Regions from separate parts of the Hydrogenophaga sp. L310 genome, predicted to be linked through region 4. Evidence: predicted binding sites of a transcription regulator. Region 4 holds the regulator's gene; each other region holds the start of a gene.
The links. Region 4 encodes sigma-54, which starts transcription at its own class of promoters, with help from an activator protein. Its sites were predicted from a motif close to TGGCANGNAANCTGCTTT; they were not measured.
Positions count from the first base shown of each region.

Region 1: cydP (cytochrome oxidase putative small subunit CydP) is a predicted target of sigma-54. The motif match lies at 1,207-1,224, and genes of this name have one in related genera.
Region 2: nifH (nitrogenase iron protein) is a predicted target of sigma-54. The motif match lies at 1,163-1,180, and genes of this name have one in related genera.
Region 3: AC0GNO_RS14195 (ammonium transporter) is a predicted target of sigma-54. The motif match lies at 1,500-1,517, and genes of this name have one in related genera.

Region 1 covers NZ_JBVPZA010000007.1:96,473-99,656, reverse strand. Annotated here, with positions in the region: gene AC0GNO_RS13435 (cytochrome ubiquinol oxidase subunit I) at 1-995, opposite strand, end outside; gene cydP (cytochrome oxidase putative small subunit CydP) at 1,000-1,182, opposite strand; gene AC0GNO_RS13425 (sigma-54 interaction domain-containing protein) at 1,361-2,704, shown strand; gene AC0GNO_RS13420 (DUF4395 domain-containing protein) at 2,840-3,184, shown strand, end outside.
Region 2 covers NZ_JBVPZA010000012.1:102,228-105,411, reverse strand. Annotated here, with positions in the region: gene AC0GNO_RS18665 (hypothetical protein) at 1-476, opposite strand, end outside; gene AC0GNO_RS18660 (group II truncated hemoglobin) at 473-931, opposite strand; gene nifH (nitrogenase iron protein) at 1,312-2,205, shown strand; gene nifD (nitrogenase molybdenum-iron protein alpha chain) at 2,293-3,184, shown strand, end outside.
Region 3 covers NZ_JBVPZA010000008.1:14,762-17,945, reverse strand. Annotated here, with positions in the region: gene AC0GNO_RS14195 (ammonium transporter) at 87-1,469, opposite strand; gene AC0GNO_RS14190 (hydrogenase small subunit) at 1,994-3,082, shown strand; gene AC0GNO_RS14185 (nickel-dependent hydrogenase large subunit) at 3,107-3,184, shown strand, end outside.
Region 4 covers NZ_JBVPZA010000007.1:199,061-202,244, forward strand. Annotated here, with positions in the region: gene lptB (LPS export ABC transporter ATP-binding protein) at 1-365, shown strand, start outside; gene rpoN (RNA polymerase factor sigma-54) at 559-2,208, shown strand; gene AC0GNO_RS13935 (THUMP domain-containing class I SAM-dependent RNA methyltransferase) at 2,205-3,184, shown strand, end outside.

The sequences.
Region 1 (3,184 bases), 100 kb from region 4:
GCTTCGAGCGCGGTCACGGCGTGGATGCCGCTCTGGATGCGTTCGCGGTTTTTCGCCTTGATCTCGTGGATGCCGGGGATCTGCTGGCTCACCGAGCGCGTGCCGATCAGGCCCATGACCCAGGGGATCTCGATCTCCCAGTCGTTCTTCTGCTCGGCCTCGTTGATGCTGGCCACGAGCTTGAGGCCGGCGGGTGCCGGCTCGGTCTCCCACATGGCTTCGAGCGCGGCCATCTTGGTCTGCTGCGCCTCGCCCACGGTGTAACCCGACTCGTCGCCGAGCACGATCACGCTGCAGACGCTGGCCAGGCCAAAGGCCGCCGCCACGCGGAAGCTGCGCTTGGCAAACTCGATGTCGCGGCCCTTGAGCAAATACCAGCTGGAGATGGACAGCACGAACATCGCGCCGGTCACGTAACCGGCCGAGACGGTGTGCACGAACTTGGCCTGGGCATCCGGGTTGAACAGCACGGCCCAGAAGTCCACCATCTCCATGCGCATGGTCACATAGCTGAATTCAGCGCCCACCGGGTTCTGCATCCAGCCGTTGGCGATCAGGATCCACAGCGCGCTCAGATTGGTGCCCACCGCCATCAGGATGGTGACCATCAGATGCTGCGTCTTGGAGAGCCGGTCCCAGCCGAAGAAGAACAGGCCGATCATGGTCGATTCGAGGAAGAAAGCCATCAGCCCTTCGATGGCCAGCGGCGCCCCGAAGATGTCGCCCACGTAGTGCGAGTAGTAGGCCCAGTTGGTGCCAAACTGGAATTCCAGCGTGATGCCGGTGGTCACGCCGAGCGCGAAATTGATGCCGAAGAGCTTGCCCCAGAAGCGGGTCATGTCCTTCCAGATGACGTTGCCCGTCATCACATACACGCTTTCCATGATCACCAGCAGCCACACCATGCCCAGCGTCAGCGGCACGAAGAGGAAGTGGTACATGGCCGTCGCAGCGAACTGCAGGCGGGAAAGGTCAACAAGCTGCTCAGAGATCACGGTTTCACTCCTGGGTCGACACCTGCGGCACCGGGCGGCTGCCCAGCATCTGGCTGGCAGCGGCGTCGGTGTCCACCGCCACGCGCTGCTCACGCACAAAACCCCACCACAGCCCCGTGAGAAACACGAGCTTGATCACCAGCACGACGGCCAGCTTGCGCAGCAAAAAACGGTCTCGAAAGTCCATGGAATGACAGGGTTTGCACCATGTATTCCAAGAAACGTGCCACGCCCGGCCGGCGCCAGAAAGTGTTTATGAATCAAGCCTTTCTGCGGTTCACGCCAGGGTTGGCCTTCGGTGCACGCTGGTGAAACTGCCAGTATTGGCAGACAATGGCAGCATTCGCCGCCACCCGGGAGCCCGCTTGAAACCCCTGCCCGAACTCACCGCCTTTCTCGAAGGTCTGCCCGAGCCGCACATCCTGTTCGACGCGCAGTACCGCATCCTGGCGGCCAACGCGGCCTACCGACGCCAGTACAGCCCGGACCGCAGCGTGGTCGGGCGCTGTTGTTACGAGGTCTCGCACCACTTTGCCGTGCCCTGCGACCAGGCGGGCGAGTCCTGTCCGCTGGCGCAGTCGCGCGTCTCGGGCCAGCGCGAGCGTGTGCTGCACCTGCACCACACAGCCCAGGGCGAGGAGTACGTGAACATCGAGCTCTCGCCCCTGCCCGGCCCGGACGGCGAACCCGCGTTTTACGTCGAGAAGATGGAGCCGCTGCGTGTGGCCCAGAGCCAACCCGCGGCGCAGGGCATGATCGGCCGCTCCGAAGCCTTCCAGCGCATGCTCTCGCTGGTGGCGCGCGTGGCGCCTTCGCGCGCCACCGTGCTGCTGCTCGGTGAGTCAGGCACCGGCAAGGAGCTGGTGGCGCGCGCCGTGCACGAGGCCAGCCCGCGCGCGGGCAAGCCGCTGGTGGCGGTGGACTGCTCCAGCCTGCCGGAGAACCTGTTCGAGTCCGAACTCTTCGGCCACGAACGCGGCGCATTCACCGGGGCGAGCACGGCCAAGGGCGGTCTGGTCGAGGCGGCCAGCGGCGGCACGCTGTTCCTCGACGAGGTGGGCGATATCCCGCTGCCCATGCAGGTCAAGCTGCTGCGCCTGCTGGAAACCGGCACCTACCGCCGCGTCGGCAGCACCGAACTGCGCCACGCCGACATCCGCGTGGTTTCCGCCACGCACCGTGACCTGGAGCGCCTGGTGGCCGATGGCCGCTTCCGCGAAGACCTGTATTACCGCCTGTGCACCTTTCCGATCCAGCTGCCCTCGCTGCGCGAGCGCAGCGGCGACGTGGCGCTGCTCGCGCCCGCCCTGCTGCAACGTGTGGCCGCTCCCCGCCGCCTGCAGCTCAGCCCGGCCGCACTCGCCGTGCTGGAGGCGCAGGACTACCCCGGCAACGTGCGCGAGCTGCGCAATCTGCTGGAGCGCACCGCCCTGCTCTGCGACGGCGAACGCATCGAGGCCGAGCACGTGCGCGACGCGATCGCCACCGGGCGCCGTCCGGCGCTTCGCCCGGCAGCGCCAACCGGCCTGCGACCGATCACCGACGGCCCGGGCGGAGCGCCAGACGAGCGACCCGCCGACCTCAAGGCGCTGGAACGCGCCGCCCTGCGCGAGATGGTGGAGCGCCACACCGGCAGCCGATCCGAACTGGCCGAGCGTCTTGGCATCAGTGAGCGCTCGCTTTACAGAAAACTCAAAGCGCTGACCTGAGAGTCTGGGCGCCTTTCGCGCAGGCCCGGGCCACGCTCAACCGCTGGGCGGAGGATCGAACGCGTTGCGGGAATGTCCCCACGACAACGGACTCAGACCCATATAACATCATCATCCGAATATTCGGAGATATCTATGAATAAGCTTTTCCAGTTCGGCGAGACCGTCGAGGGCTACCCGGTGCGCGTGGTCAACGAGCGCACCGTGCGCGCCGCCGCCGGCCTGCTGTTTTTCCCGGCGGTGGTGTCGTTCATGAGCGCGCTGCTGACGGCCAACTACCAGCCCACGCGCCTGTTCGTGATCGTGTTCCTGATCGACATGACGCTGCGCATGCTCAACCCGCGCTGGGCGCCGAGCATGATCTTGGGAGGCTGGATCGTGCGCAAGCAGACGCCCGACTGGGTGGGCGCGCCGCAAAAGCGCTTTGCCTGGGGCCTGGGCCTGCTGCTGGGCCTGGCCATGCTCTACCTGATGGTGCTC
Region 2 (3,184 bases), on a different contig from region 4:
TCCTTCTTCTTCAGGTCGCCCTTTTCCAGGTAGAACAGGTCGAGCAGTTCGTTGTAGACCGTGGCCTCGTCGATCGGCAGCACATAGAACATCGCGCCCTTGTACGGCACCTGGTACTTCTTCGACAGGTCGATGTTGTTGCAGAACAGGAAGTACTTGCCGCCCGCGCTCAGCGTGTCGCCCAGCACCTCGGCCACGTCCTTCAGGTACTCGAAGCTCAGCAGGTAGCCGGCGAAGAATGACAGGGTTTTCTCGCCCACGGTGCCCACCGCCATGGCCTGGCCGCACAGCAGTTCGGGCGGGCGGGCCTCGTCGGCCAGCTTGGGCGCAAAACGCAGCGCGAGTTCGCCGCGAAAGCCGACCCGGCCGAACTTGTTGGTGGTGCCCTTGAGCAGCGGGTTGAGCAGGCGGCCCTCGGTGTCCAGGCGGGCAAACGCGGTGTCGTCGATCTCTTGGGTGGCCAGGGTGGCGGTCATGGAGCTTCCTTCGGGTTGGTGGCAGGGATTGCCGGGGGGTTTGGGGTGTTGCGCATCCAGTCGGCGGTCTTGAAGAAGGCCGCCATCAGCAACTTGTGCTGGTCCGGGGGCACGCCGGTCTGCTGCATGGCGGCGTCCATGCAGGCGAGCCAGGCGTCGCGCTCGGGCACGCCGATGGGAAAGGTCGCGTGGCGCATGCGCAGGCGCGGGTGGCCGCGCTGCGCCGTGTAGTCCTTGGGGCCGCCCAGCCACTCGGCCAGGTACAGCCGCAGCACGGCCTTGGTGTGGCCCAGATCGGGCTCGTGCATGGCGCGGATCCCGCGCGAATCGCTGCGGCTGTCCATCTGCGCGTAGAAGGCGTTGACCAGGCGGTCCACCGCCGCCTGGCCACCGATCGCTTCAAAGTGCGAGGGCGGTGCCAGCGGGGCGGTGGTGAGCGCGTGGGGCAGGTTCATGCCTCTCTAGAGAGCAATGACCGTACCAGGCGGATTTGTCCACCCGCGGCCATCAAATGCGACACAAAGCCGCCGCGGCGACCCGTCGACGCGATGTGTGTGCGACGGATTTCGCCGTTTTGTCGGGAACAGGACAAAGCCCTTTCAGCGCCCGCAGCGAGCCCTGAAAACTGCGTTTTTCCCTCTGTGGAGGCCCTGTTTCAAGAGCGACAAAACAGAGGCCAAACAACATGGCACGGAAGCTGCAAAGAGGAGGCTGCGCGGACACCAGTCCGGCCGACGTGAACCTAGAGCAATAAGACCAACAGGCACGAAAGGCTGACCCAAAGTCGCGGCAACGCTTGCTTAGGTTCTTTAACTTTCCTGAATGGAGTACTGCAATGGCCAAACTTCGGCAAATCGCCTTCTACGGTAAAGGCGGCATCGGTAAATCGACCACTTCCCAGAACACCCTGGCTGCTCTGTCCGACCTCGGCCAGAAAATCCTGATCGTCGGCTGCGACCCCAAGGCCGACTCGACCCGCCTGATCCTGCACGCCAAGGCCCAGGACACCATCCTCTCGCTGGCCGCTGAAGCCGGTTCGGTGGAGGACCTGGAGCTCGAAGACGTGATGAAGATCGGCTACAAGGACATCCGCTGCGTCGAGTCCGGTGGCCCTGAGCCAGGCGTCGGCTGCGCTGGTCGCGGCGTGATCACCTCGATCAACTTCCTGGAAGAAAACGGCGCCTACGACGGCGTGGACTACGTGTCCTACGACGTGCTGGGTGACGTGGTGTGCGGCGGCTTCGCCATGCCCATCCGCGAAAACAAGGCGCAAGAGATCTACATCGTGATGTCGGGCGAGATGATGGCCATGTACGCGGCCAACAACATCTCCAAGGGCATTCTGAAGTACGCCAACTCGGGTGGTGTGCGTCTGGGTGGCCTGGTCTGCAACGAGCGCCAGACCGACAAGGAACTGGAACTGGCCGACGCCCTCGCCGGCATGCTGGGCAGCAAGCTGATCCACTTCGTGCCGCGCGACAACATCGTGCAACACGCCGAGCTGCGCCGCATGACCGTGATCGAGTACGCGCCCGATTCCAAGCAGGCCGCCGAGTACCGCACCCTGGCTTCGAAGATCCACAACAACGCTGGCAACGGCACCATCCCCACCCCCATCACGATGGACCAGCTGGAAGACATGCTGATGGAGTTCGGGATCATGCAGCAGATCGACGAGTCCGAAGTCGGCAAGGCCGCTGCGGCCGCCGCCGCCCTGGCCGCCGCCTGAACGGCCCCACAAGTCCGATCCGCCTGGCTTGTGCCGGAGGGTCGGTCTTGATCACCCAAGCAAACCAAATATCCATCGGAGTTACCCATGACTGCCACAGTTGAAGACCGCAAGGCCACGAACAAAGCCTTGATCGATGAAGTGCTGAAGGCCTATCCCGAAAAGATGGCCAAGCGCAGGGCGAAGCACCTGGGCTCGTTCGAAGAAGGCAAGCCGGACTGCGGCGTCAAATCCAACATCAAGTCCCTGCCGGGCGTCATGACCATCCGCGGTTGTGCCTACGCCGGTTCCAAGGGCGTGGTGTGGGGCCCCATCAAGGACATGATCCACATCAGCCACGGTCCCGTGGGTTGTGGCCAGTACTCCTGGGCCGCACGCCGCAACTACTACATCGGCACCACCGGCATCGACACCTTCGTGACGATGCAGTTCACCAGCGATTTCCAGGAAAAGGACATCGTGTTCGGTGGTGACAAGAAACTCGACAAGATCATCGACGAGATCCAGGAACTGTTCCCGCTGAACAAGGGCATCTCGATCCAGTCCGAATGCCCGATCGGCCTGATCGGCGACGACATCGAAGCCGTGTCGAAGAAGAAGAGCAAGGAATACGAAGGCAAGACCATCGTGCCCGTGCGCTGCGAAGGTTTCCGTGGCGTGAGCCAGTCGCTCGGCCACCACCTGGCCAACGACGCGATCCGCGACTGGGTGTTCGACCGCACCGATCCGAACAAGCGTCCCGAGTTCGTCTCCACGCCGTACGACGTGGCCATCATCGGCGACTACAACATCGGTGGCGACGCCTGGTCCAGCCGCATCCTGCTCGAAGAAATGGGTCTGCGCGTGATCTCCCAGTGGTCCGGCGACGGCACCATCGCCGAGATCGAGAACACGCCCAAGGCCAAGCTCAACGTGCTGCACTGCTACCGCTCGATGAACTACATCAGCCGCCACATGGAAGAGAAGTACGGCATTCCAT
Region 3 (3,184 bases), on a different contig from region 4:
CCAGGGCACCGCCGGGCCGGCTTTGCCGGACGGCCAGTGCCGCCCCCCTTGAGGGGGGTGACGCGAAGCGGCGCGGGGGGTGCATCTCAATGCCCGAGCTGTTCGTTGTGCAGCGACAGATCGAGCCCGGCGCGTTCGTCCACCTCGTGCACGCGCAGGCGCGCCACACGCGAGGTGATCCACAGCACGACGCCGGTCATGACCAGGCTGTAGGTCAGCACGGCCATGCAGGCGATCAGCTGCGTCAGCACGCTGCCCTCCACCCCGGCGATGGCCGGATCGGCCAGCAGGCCGGTGAGCAGCGCGCCCACCAGGCCACCCACACCGTGCACACCGAACACGTCGAGCGAATCGTCAGCGCGCAGGCGGCGTTTCAGGCCGGTGGCACCCCAGTAGCAGACCGCACCCGCCACCAGACCGATGATCAGCGCGCTGCGCAGCGTGACGAAGCCCGCGGCCGGCGTGATGGCCACGAGTCCGGCCACCACGCCGGAGCACAGGCCGAGCAGCGAAGCGCGTTTGCGCGCCAGCCATTCGGCGGCCATCCACGAGAGCGCGCCCGCGGCGGCGGCGATGTGGGTCACGGCCAGCGCCAGCCCGGCGCGCCCGTCGGCGGCGAGCGCCGAGCCGGCGTTGAAGCCGAACCAGCCGACCCAGAGCAGGCCGGTGCCGGCCATGGTCAGGCCCAGGTTGAAGGGGATGAAGGGTTCGCGGCCGTAGCCCTGGCGCGGGCCGAGGGCGTAGGCGCAGACCAGCGCGGCCGCGCCGGCGTTGATGTGCACCACGGCGCCACCGGCAAAGTCCAGCGCACCGAGCTGGGCCAGCCAGCCGCCCGGCTCCCAGACCCAGTGGGCCACGGGCGCGTACACCAGCAGCAGCCACAGGCTGGCGAACAGCAGCAGGGCGCCGAAGTGCATGCGCTCCACCAGCGCGCCCACCACGAGGGCGCAGGTGATGATGGCAAAGGTGAGCTGGAACATGGCAAACACCGACTCGGGCACGTGCGGCGCGATGTGGCTCACCGCCACCTGGCCGGTGGCGCCCAGGTAATCGAGCCCGGCAAAGCCCATGCGCTCGACGCCGCCGATCCAGCCCGCCAGCGCGCCGTCGCCGGGCGTGAACGCCAGCGAATACGCCAGCGCAAACCACAACACGCTGACCACCGCCGCGATGCCGACCACGCTGGCCATGGTGTTGATCACGTTGAGGCGGCGCACCATGCCGCCATAAAAGAGCGCGATGCCGGGCAACGTCATGAGCAGCACGAGCGCGGTGGACACCATGAGCCAGGCGGTGTCGGCCCCGCTGATGGTGCTGATGGCGGCGAGCGCCGGGCCGGGCAGCGTGGCCGCTGCGTCGGCAGCGGGGCTGGTGGCCCCGGCAGGTGCGGTCTGCGCACAGGTCAGCGAGGGGATGGCGAGGGCCAGTCCAGCCGCCACGGATCCAGGGGATCTACGGTTTTGGTGCATTTTGTTACCTTTTCCAACGACCCCCGGCACTGAGCACATCCTGTGCCACCCTGCAAGGGAGCAAGGGAAACCCCGGATGCACAGCGCTGGTGCAAGGCATTACAGTAGGCACCACTCGCACCCAGCGCACGCCGCTGGTGACCGCGGGGGACCGAGGAGACAACCCAGTCCAACCAGAAAATATTGCTTCAGCGTCCCCAAGAGATGCCAGAGATCACAAGCCGACCCCGCAAGGGTCGGCTTTTTTTTGCCTGCGTGGGTGGCGGGTGAGTTTCCGAGAGTGTCTTTTCTGTTTTCGTTTTGTTGATGCGAATGGAAGTTGTCCGTCCACTATGTTGGTACTTGATTTTGGAATCGACAAAACGGGTCGGAAAAAGTTGATGTAAATCAATGCGTTAAATGCGTTGATCGGTGTTTTCCCTTGGTTGGCCCATCGTGGCCTGGCGATTGCGAACGGTTACACACCTGCCTGCATTGGCGGGGCCCGGTTCCGCCCCACACCAGCCCACGGAGACACAACCATGATGGAAACCTTTTACGAGGTGATGCGCCGCAAGGGCATCTCGCGCCGCAGTTTTCTGAAGTACTGCTCGCTCACCGCCACCTCGCTCGGGCTGGCGCCCTCGTTCGTGCCGATGATCGCGCACGCCATGGAAACCAAGCCGCGCACCCCGGTGCTCTGGCTGCACGGGCTGGAATGCACCTGTTGCACCGAGTCGTTCATCCGCTCGGCGCACCCGCTGGCCAAGGACGTGGTGCTCTCCATGATCAGCCTGGACTACGACGACACCCTGATGGCCGCCGCCGGCCACCAGGCCGAGGCCATCCTCGAAGAGATCATGGTCAAGTACAAGGGCCAGTACATCCTGGCCGTGGAAGGCAACCCGCCGCTGAACGAAGACGGCATGTTCTGCATCCAGTCGGGCAAGCCCTTCATCGAAAAGCTCAAGCACGTGGCGAAAGACGCCAAGGCCATCATCGCCTGGGGTTCGTGTGCCAGCTGGGGCTGCGTGCAGGCCGCCAAGCCCAACCCGACACAGGCCACGCCGATCCACAAGGTCATCACCGACAAGCCCATCATCAAGGTGCCGGGCTGCCCGCCCATCCCCGAGGTGATGACGGGCGTGATCACCTACATGCTGACCTTCGACAAGATCCCCGAGCTGGACCGCCAGGGCCGCCCGAAGATGTTCTACAGCCAGCGCATCCACGACAAGTGCTACCGCCGCCCGCACTTCGACGCCGGCCAGTTCGTCGAGACCTGGGACGACGAGTCCGCGCGCAAGGGTTACTGCCTCTACAAGGTCGGCTGCAAAGGCCCCACCACCTACAACGCCTGCTCCACCGTGATGTGGAACGAGGGCACCAGCTTCCCGATCAAGGCCGGCCACGGCTGCATTGGCTGCAGTGAAGACGGCTTCTGGGACAAGGGCTCGTTCTACGACCGCCTGACCGACATCCACGCCTTCGGCATCGAAGCCAACGCCGATCAGATCGGCGGCACGGCGGCCGGTGTGGTGGGGGCCGCAGTCGCCGCGCACGCCGCCATCTCGGTGGCCAAGCGCGCTCGCGACAAGGCCGTCGAGAAAAAAGCCGCGTCCTCCAACAGCTGATCCAGAACAAAGAGGAACAACACCATGGGTGCTTACGAAACACAGGGCTTCAAGATGGACAACACCGGCCGGCGCATCGTCGTCGACCCGGTCACGCGCATC
Region 4 (3,184 bases):
TGCTCAAGGACCTGCGGGTGGACCATCTGCGCGATTCGCCGGCGCCCGCCCTTTCCGGGGGCGAGCGGCGCCGGGTGGAAATCGCCCGGGCCCTGGCCACGCGCCCGCGCTTCATCCTGCTGGACGAACCCTTTGCCGGCATCGACCCGATTGCGGTTCTGGAGATCCAGCACATCATCGGTTTTCTGAAGTCCAGGGGCATCGGTGTGCTGATCACCGATCACAACGTGCGCGAAACCCTGGGCATCTGCGACCACGCCTACATCATCAGCGACGGCCATGTTCTGGCCAGCGGTCCCACCGCAGAGATCGTGGAAAACGCCGAAGTACGCCGTGTGTACCTGGGCGAGAACTTCCGCATGTGAACATGACCGCCACGCTCGTCATTGCATGTACTTCGCGGCCCCCCGAGGGGGTTGATTCGCCTTGGGGCGGCCCGGCGGCGTCTTGTGGCCCCCACGCCTTGCCGCTGCGCGGCGCGCTGCCCCCCAAGGGGGTTGATTCGCCTTGGGGCGGCCCGGCGGCGAATCTCCGTTTCCCACTGCTGTACGCCCAGGCATGAAGCAAGGCCTCTCCCTGCGTGTATCGCAGCACCTGGCGCTCACGCCCCAGTTGCAGCAATCGATCCGCCTGCTGCAACTCTCCACGCTGGAAATGGCGCAGGAGGTCGAGCAGATGCTCGACGAAAACCCGTTTCTGGAGCGCACGGAAGAGATCGCCGAGCGCGAGGCTTTCGGTCTGGAGCAGGTCGATGCGCCGGTGAGCGCCGGCGAACAGATCGCCGATGCCGCGCTGCCGGTGGCCGACGCCGTGGCCGCCCCCGCCGAATTTGACGGCCCGCTGCCTGACCGCGTCAGCAGCACGTCCGACGCGCCCGCCGACAGCGGCTCAGGCGACGAGATCGAAAGCCGGCTCGACGGGGCCACCCCGGTGGAAGAAAGCTGGGAAGGCGACGGCACGGTCGAGATGGCGCCTGACGACAGCGAATGGGGCGGCGACGCACCGGCGCGCAACAGCGGCTCCGGTGGCGACGACGAAACCGCCAGCGCAGCCGACCTGGCCCGCAGTCCCGTCAGCCTCCAGGACCACCTGCACGAGCAGGCCCGCTGCCTGCGGCTGAGCGACGAGGACGCGGCGGCGCTGTATTTCCTCATCGAATCGCTCAACGACGATGCCTACCTCGAAGACGACATGGCCGAGCTCGCCCTGGACTTCTGGCGGCTCATGCACGGCCGCGAGGCCACCTCGCCTGCCATCGAAGAGCTGGAGGCCGTCGAAGCGCAGCTGCGCATGGCCCTGGGCTGGCTGCAGCACATGGAGCCCACCGGCGTGGGTGCGCGCAACCTCGGCGAATGCCTGCGCCTGCAGATCGAAGAGCTGCGCAACACCCCCGAAGCGCGCGCGGCGCTGGCCATCTGCAACCAGTCGATGGAGCTGGTGGCCAAACGCGACATCAAGCGTCTGTGCGCCCTGTGCGGCATCGACGACGAAACGGCGCGCGCCGCGCTGGGTGTCATCGCGCGGCTTGAACCCAAACCCGGGCGCCGTTTCATCGATGTGGAGCGCAACGTGGTCGTGCCCGACGTCATCGTCACACGCGCCGGCCGGGGCTTCAAGGTCATCCTGAATCCCGACGTGATGCCGCGCCTGCGCGTGCACGACGTGTACGCCAACGCCATGCGGCAAAACCGCGGCGGTCGCGACAACGGCGGCGAAGCCGGCCACGCCGCCATGCAGCAGCGCCTGCAGGAAGCGCGCTGGTTCATCAAGAACATCCAGCAGCGTTTCGACACCATCCTGCGCGTATCGAGTGCCATCGTCGAGCGCCAGCGCAACTTCTTCATGCACGGCGAACTCGCCATGCGCCCGCTGGTGCTGCGCGAGATCGCCGACGAGCTGGGCCTGCACGAGTCCACCATCAGCCGCGTGACCACCGCCAAGTACATGGCCACGCCGTTCGGCACCTACGAGCTCAAGTACTTCTTCGGCTCTTCGCTCGGCACCGAAACCGGCGGCAACGCGTCGAGCACCGCGGTGCGCGCCCTGCTCAAACAGTTCATCGCCTCCGAAGAGCCCAAGAAACCGCTGTCCGACAACCAGCTCTCCGACCTGCTCAAGGAGCAGGGCATCGAGTGCGCGCGCCGCACCGTGGCCAAGTACCGCGAGGCACTTCGCATCGCACCGGCCAACCTTAGAAAAAGCCTGTGAATCAATTGAAGTTGTTTCTCCCCTGTGCGGCCGGCGTGGAGGACATGCTCGCCGACGAGGTGCAGCGCATCACCAACGAACCGCTGGCCTTCAAGGCCCGCGGCGGTGTGGGCATCAAGGCCTCGTGGCGCGACGCCATGCGCCTGAACCTGTACAGCCGCCTGAGCCAGCGCGTGCTGGTGCAGCTCTGGCACGGTGGTTACCGCGGCGAGCAGGACCTGTACAACGCAGCCAGCGAGATCGCCTGGGAAATCTGGTTCACGCCGCAGCAGACCATCAAGGTCGAGATCACCGCGCAGCACAGCCCGCTGACCAGCCTCAACTTCGCCGCACTGAAGATCAAGGACGCGATCTGTGATCGCTTCCGCGACAAGCGCGGCGAACGCCCCAGCGTGGACACCACCTGGCCCGACGTGCGCATCTACGCCCACGTCACCACCGAAGAACTCACGCTCTACATCGACACCTCGGGTGAGCCGCTGTTCAAGCGAGGCTGGCGTGAAGACAAGGGCGATGCACCGCTGAAGGAAACGCTGGCCGCGGCCATGATCGCCGCCACCGGCTGGAACGGCGGCGAAGCCGAAACGCTGGACGCCATCACCCCGCTGTACGACCCCTGCTGCGGCAGCGGTACGGTGGTGATCGAGGCCGCGCAGATCGCGCTCAACATCCCGCCCGGGATGCTGCGCCGCTTCGCGTTTGAAAAAATGCTGCCGTTCCAGCAGCATGTGTGGCACGCCATCCAGGACGAAGCCGAACGCGACATGCGCCCTTGGCCCGAAGGCCATGCGCCCATCGTCTTCGGCAGCGACGTCTCGTTCCGCATGGTCGATTTCGCGCAGCGCAACGCCGAGCGCGCGGGCGTGGCCCACGCCATTGAACTGCGCGGCGGCGACGCCCTGCAGCGTATGCCGCCCACCCAGAAACCCGGTGTGATGCTGCTCAACCCGCCCTACGGCGAGCGCATCGCCGCGGC